Regions from separate parts of the Planococcus donghaensis genome, predicted to be linked through region 2. Evidence: predicted binding sites of a transcription regulator. Region 2 holds the regulator's gene; each other region holds the start of a gene.

Region 1 (2,275 bases), 1.1 Mb from region 2:
TTTGTTACGGGTATTCTTATTAGCGTATATATCATAGAGCTAGGTAATGGCAAACTATTGAAATGGGCGTCATCGAATGTATAACTTATCAGTCCACCTGTTACTGTTGTCTCTACTTCTTTATAAGACAATCGCTCTACATACTCATCAAGTACGTCATATTTTTCTCCCCAGCTGTCTGGGTGACCACTATTCAATATTATTTCTACTATTGTGCCTTCAGGCAATGCTGTTTCGTATTCAATATGCAATGAATTTTCTTCTTTGTTAAACTCCGAAGTCTTCAAGTCAATATCCAGACTTTTTTCATTAAGCAGTGTTTTTTCTTCCTGTTCTTCAACCTCAATTTGATTTGACACTGTTTCTACTGATCCGCACCCTGCTACTATTAGCATACAGAATACTACAACGATAATCTTCTTCATAATAACCACCTAAAATGTATTTTTGGGACTTCGTTCCTTTTCTAGCTTACTATTTTTCTCCTTAAACTAAAACAAAGAATATAACTTATTTAGTTTAAATTATTTATTTTAAAGGTTATTATTGGAAGATTTTATGATTTACAGGCAGAAGAAGCTTCAAAGCTCGCTTTATTACTATGGCCAGATCATACATTAGAGGAATTTGTTCAAGAAATGAATCAGCTTATTATTTAGGACGACTCCACTATTTTCTTAGCCTATCGCAACAACGAAGTAATTGGATTTGTACAATGTTAACTACGAAATAATTAGATTGAAGAGACAAGTTCAAATCCTGTTGGGTATTTAGAGAAGAGTAGCTCGGTGGTGCACCCCAGAAGTTAGAATTCAAACCTAACTTTTGGGGGGATTTAATAGCAAAGATTAATCAATACTTTTAAAAAGTTATTTCTTGTAAATTGTCTCTTCTCTAATCGATAGCTGAAATGGAGACGACTTCACGAACTGAGACGCTTCTTCTTTTGTTGACCTCCGCATAAATTAATACTTGATTTCGAAAATCGATGTCGATAATGACTCCTTCATGATCATGAAATTCCCCTTCTCTCCACGTTTGAATGCAAATCGAACACTTTCTTTTCATCGCCAGTTCCATTTCTTCTTGGATCAGTTGCAAATCCATTTCGGTTAAATCTGGCTTCGCTACCTTTTCTTCTTTTCCTCGCCATGCTTTAATCAGTTCGACATGGTCGGTCAAAAACATCCCTTGCCACTTAATGATTCCACGGTCTTTGATTTCGCCCACGTGTTTCATGTGTTTATTCCGTTTCATGCAATCACCTCCCAAAAATAAGAACATACGTTCTTAATATACCGCTTAAATTCTATTTCTAAGCATGGGTTTTTAAATAAAAAAAGACCCAAAGAATGAATTCACTCTTCGGATCTTACTACATGGGTATTCAGTTCACTCTTTTTTCAAGACAATCTTCAAGTACCGTCACAGCGTACGTTCATTATTCACTACTCATGTACTGCACAATTTGTTTCAATCCTTCTTTACTAATCCACGCTTCGCCAATTCGAATGGCTTCATCGGCAACTTTTCCCGTTACAGCGCACACGTATCGCTGACGATGAGGTTCAATGATGATTTGGCGTTCATTGTGTGTGATGTCGACTTGGTCGCCCTCATGCAACTGAAAAATATCCAGAATTTCTTTTGGTATAACCAAACGTCCTGCGTTGTTAATTCGTTTTGTATGCACGATTTCCCCCCTTACTCTGCCTTCACACTTTCTTCGACTGCTTGATTGAGTTCTTTTAAGCGTGCTTCATATTTCTTTACTGCTTTTTTATCTTTTTCTTTGGCTAACGCTTCTTCAATTTGCTGTTTCTCTGTTCGCCATTCCTTTAACGCGAGTGCCTTCTTTTCGGCTTCGAGCACCTGGCTCATCCATGCTTCCTCGGTTAAACTGTGTTTTTCAAGAAAACCTTTAGCTCCTTGGAAATCCTTTTCTTCAACAAATGCTTCGATGACGGTTTCAATCCGACAATCTGTTAAATCCACTTGATTCTGCAGTTCTACCGTCCCCTTTCAATTTACACCTATAGGATTTAGAAAGGTCTAGCCACAGACAACTCTGGGAATATATAGGTAGACTCTCGTATTGTCCTGCTTTATCGTTAATCTAGGATTGGCAATGAAAAGACAAGCCCAAATGCTATTCAACAAAACCAAACAACAGAAAGGTGGCAACCCGATGAAAGCTATTCAAGTGACAGGATATGGTGATGTAGACAAGCTCAAGCTGGTGGAACTGCCGATTCCAGAACCTGGAGACAACGAC
Region 2 (2,275 bases):
ATGGAGTTAGGAGCACTTTACTACCAAGGAGTAGAAGGATCTGAACAAATGAGTAAACTAGCATCTCAAAATTTGGAAGGCCTTCAAGGTGAGATTACAAAATCCACGATGGAATCGTTCGATTTTCCGCAAGAACATTTTGATCTAGTTACTTCCCGTTTGGCCATTCACTATTTAATAAAGATAGATGAGTTATTCATTAACATTCACAACAGCTTAAAGAATGGGGGACAGTTTGTCTTTAGTGTTCAACACCCTTTAACAACTTCTTCTTTTGAGAGCAAAAAGACAGGTGAAAGAAGAGGGAATTGGGTTGTCGATGACTACTTTAAAGAAGGCGAGCGACATGAGCCGTGGATAGATAAAATTGTAGTTAAACATCATCGAACGATTGAGAGTTACTTTGCCTCTTTAACAAAGGCAGGATTTACAATTACCGGTCTTCGTGAAGGTATGCCAAGACGTCAAGATTTTCATGATGAAGAAGAATACGAACGTAGAAAAAGAATCCCCGTTATTTTAGCTTTTAGCTGTATTAAACAATAAAGGTTTTTGTTTACATAATAAAAATATTGAGTTGAAAAATTACTGTGTTAAAATATAAAAAAATAGGCATTGGAATAGTTCTATTCCAATGCCTATTTTTATTTTTACTATAGCAATTTAATCAAAATTCTTTTTAATGGATTTGGCGATAAACGCCAACCACTTTACCTAAAATAGAAACTTGATCCACAATGATTGGATCCATTGAAGAATTTTCTGGCTGTAAGCGGAAATAGTTATCTTCGCGGAAGAAACGTTTTACTGTTGCTTCGTCTTCTGCAGTCATCGCAACAACAATATCACCGTTATTAGCGGTTTGCTGTTGTTTTACCACCACATAATCTCCGTTTAAAATTCCTGCTTCAATCATACTTTCACCCATAATTTCGAGCATGAAAATATGATCATCTTCCGTACCGTAGCTTTGAGGTAGCGGGAAGTATTCTTCAACATTCTCAATAGCTGTAATTGGCATACCTGCTGTGACTTTACCGATTAATGGAACGTGCAATACTGGACTTTTATCAATTAATGCTTCTTCGGTGCTGATAACTTCAATTGCTCTTGGTTTTGTAGGATCACGACGGATCAGGCCTTTACTTTCAAGGCGTGCCAAGTGACCATGAACGGTCGAACTAGATGCTAGGCCAACTGCTTCTCCAATTTCACGAACGGAAGGTGGATAGCCTTTTAGGCGGACTTCTTCTTTTATGAATGTCAGTATGTCTTCTTGACGTTTAGATACTTTTTTCAACCGTTTCACCTCATTTGAGTAGTTCTACTGGATTTCTACCAATAGTATACCAACTCGGGCTATGAAATGCAAACATAGGTTCGAATTTTATCGTTGACAAAAACACTTGTTCGCATTATTATGAGAACATACATTCCGAGCACTTATTCTCAGGAGGCGATTTAGATGACAATCATCCGACAAAATTCTTACCTAATCTTATTCTTTGCTTTAATTATGGTATTTACTTTTTACGTAATTTTGACTCATAATACAAATAGTGTACAAACCAGCCAAGTAAAAATAGAAGAAGGGGATACACTTTGGACATTAGCTGAATCTTTTAGTGGTTCGACTCCCCATCATGAATGGATTGAGGAAATTATGAAAGAAAATAATCTTTCTACTGCAAAAATTATTGCTGGACAATCACTTAAAATACCCAGTGAACAACTAAATTTTTCTCCAGATGAAACAAGTGCATTTGCAGGTGATTCTGAATGAAGAAAAACGCTTTTATATATTGTCGTGTCAGCACGACAAAAGATACGCAGGAATCTTCACTAGAAAGACAAGAAGAAGAATTGATGAAGTTTGCATTTCAACAATCCTATAAAGTAGATGGTGTATTCACTGATCAACATAGTGGATACGAAATGGACCGTGATGGATTATTAGAAATGCTCAACAGCATTAAAACTGAAAAAGTAGAAGCAGTGTTTATACAAGATGAAACACGCTTAGGCAGAGGTCATGCACGCATAGCGCTGTTACATGTGATGAAAAAATACGATGTGAAAGTTTATACATTGTCAGATCAAGGACCCATTGCATTAAACGATATGGATGACATGGTTTTAGAAATATTAGCGATTGTTGAAGAATATCAGCGTAAAATACACAATGCTAAAATTAAACGAGGCATGAAACGTGCTGTTGATAATGGTTATAAACCAGAAAGAAATTTAAAAGGCAAAGGAAATCCTGATGGGCGCG
Region 3 (2,275 bases), 240 kb from region 2:
TTTTGCGTACCATTCTCGAATCATTTCGACATGCTCTGGCAACATTAACGCGGTCCACTTAATACGCCCGCGATCTTTAACGTCTCCTACGACTTTTAAATATTTATTGTGTTTCACTCGACCCATCCCCTTTACTCTTTATTGTGTCCGCCGATTAACTTGGTTCGGGCGATGGCAGTACCTGCTTGCGTAGCAGATATGCCACGGTAGATTGCTGAATAGCCATAGCGTTTTCGAATTGTGTCCATCGCTTCTCCAAGTTGTCTGTTTTCAAACTTTTTTTCATCAAACAAACTGAGCTGCATAGATGATTCTTCTTCTAAATTGCTAATAGCCAGTGAAATTTGCCGTACCGGTTTGTGTTGGAAATGCTCTCTGAAAAGACTTTGACAAACACGGTACATCTCCATGGTGTCATTCGTAGCTTCGTCTATAGACCGCGAACGGGAAAACCCTCCTCCAAACGCTGTCTTGCTATAGGCAATACTCAAATGGATAGTTCGCCCTGCACGTCGAGCTTGCCGTGTTCGCATTGCGACGTCCTCACACATCTCTAGAATAATGGTCATGATGTCTTGTTCTTCTATGTAGTCTCTATACAAAATCTGTCCTTTGCCATAGCTAATTTGGCCTTCGACTAAGGGTGATCCCATATCCGAAAGATCGATGCCATTTGCATGTTGATAGAGTTGATTGCCCATAATACCAAATTGTTTTTCTAGAACAGAAACGTCGGTACACGCTAAATCTCCCACTGAAAAAATGCCCATAGTGTTTAAGGTTTTCTCTGTTCGAGATCCGATCCCCCACATTCGACTCAGTGGTTGGACTGGCCACAATTTCTTCGGAACATCGCTATAGCCCCAATAAGCAAACCCTGTATTTTTCCCTTCTAAATCCAATGCTAACTTCGCCAACAACATATTTGGCCCTCCGCCCACTGAGGATGGCAGTTTAAAAGAGTCTAATAATTCTTGCTGAATACGGCGCATAGTAGATTCGGGTGGTCCCCATAGTTTCTCGGTACCGGTCAGTTCGATAAAACTTTCGTCAACACTGTAAATATGAATCGATTCTTTCGGCGCATAACTTGCCAACAATTCTGTAATCGCCATAGATTTTTGCAAATACAATTTCATTTTCGGCTCTACTAATAAAATATCTTGATGATTTGGAATTTCAAACAGCCGCGTACCTGTCCTAACACCAAAACGTTTTTTCATCATTGGCGATGCTGCTAGTACTACACTGCCTTTTCGTTCCTGATTCCCGACAACTGCAAGACAAACTTCTAGAGGGTCCAGTCCAAGCTCAACCGCCGAAACACTCGCGTAAAAGCCGCACATATCGATGCAGAAGATAGAAGCTTTCGGTAGTTCCTGCTTCTTCATCATACTCACCTCTCAAAAGGGAACGTTTGTTCTTATCTTATACCACGTTTTCCTACTCGGCAATCCTTTTTGAAAAAATAAAAAATCTATAACATAGGTATCAGCAAATTTTTCTCTATTCGCCAAAATTTCTAACAACTTTACATTTTCCGGTGAACAAGATATGATGAATCTAGTAACAAGTTCGACATCCATCATTCTTATGAGATTTCAACAATCAGTAAGAATTATTGGGTGCCAAACCCACTGCAAGCTTTAGGAACAAAGTTTGCTTTGAAAAAGTCATCACTTTCGAGTGATGGCTTTTTTCGTTTATTTAAGGAAAAGGAAAAGAACGCAAAAAGAAACCGGTCAGGCTAGTGCCTGACCGGTTTCTTTTTAGTTTATACTTCTGCTGTTTTACTAGGTTTTTTATCACGTGCCATCCATTGGATACCAAACAAGATAAGAAATAACACGGCTCCAATAATATCAGTCATGCCTTCTGGATAAATTAAAGCTAATCCAGTTGCAAATGTGATAATGCGTTCGAACCAGTTAAGCTTACGATACCAATACCCGATCAATCCGGCACCAATTGCTACCATCCCGGATAACGCGGTAATCAATACCCAGATCAATTCTGGCCAAGTCGTATCAATCATTAACAACGACGGAGATAAAACGAACATATACGGAATGATAAAGGCTGCTGCTGCTAATTTAGCTGCAGTAAAACCAGTTCGTATTGGCTCGCCGCCTGAAATACCTGACGCGGCAAATGCTGCAAGTGCAACAGGTGGTGTGATATCGGCAATAATACCAAAATAGAAAACAAACAAATGGGCAGATAATGCGACCACAAGTGGGACTGCTGCTCCAACTGGCTCATCTAACATTAACAG

The links. The regulator LexA, encoded in region 2, represses DNA repair genes until DNA is damaged. The targets are predictions, from matches to a motif close to CGAACATATGTTCG.
Region 1: a site for LexA is predicted at 1,278-1,291, ahead of BCM40_RS15240 (YolD-like family protein). Genes of this name have one in related genera too.
Region 3: a site for LexA is predicted at 1,411-1,424, ahead of BCM40_RS11355 (Y-family DNA polymerase). Genes of this name have one in related genera too.

What each region holds. Positions count from the first base shown of each region.
Region 1 covers NZ_CP016543.2:3,115,711-3,117,985, forward strand. Annotated here, with positions in the region: gene BCM40_RS15235 (hypothetical protein) at 1-425, opposite strand, end outside; gene BCM40_RS15240 (YolD-like family protein) at 895-1,257, opposite strand; gene BCM40_RS15245 (AbrB/MazE/SpoVT family DNA-binding domain-containing protein) at 1,442-1,693, opposite strand; gene BCM40_RS15250 (hypothetical protein) at 1,705-1,995, opposite strand; gene BCM40_RS15255 (zinc-binding dehydrogenase) at 2,189-2,275, shown strand, end outside.
Region 2 covers NZ_CP016543.2:2,017,673-2,019,947, reverse strand. Annotated here, with positions in the region: gene BCM40_RS10185 (class I SAM-dependent methyltransferase) at 1-546, shown strand, start outside; gene lexA (transcriptional repressor LexA) at 680-1,300, opposite strand; gene yneA (cell division suppressor protein YneA) at 1,466-1,783, shown strand; gene BCM40_RS10170 (YneB family resolvase-like protein) at 1,780-2,275, shown strand, end outside.
Region 3 covers NZ_CP016543.2:2,261,974-2,264,248, forward strand. Annotated here, with positions in the region: gene BCM40_RS11350 (YolD-like family protein) at 1-117, opposite strand, end outside; gene BCM40_RS11355 (Y-family DNA polymerase) at 132-1,391, opposite strand; gene BCM40_RS11360 (TRAP transporter permease) at 1,775-2,275, opposite strand, start outside.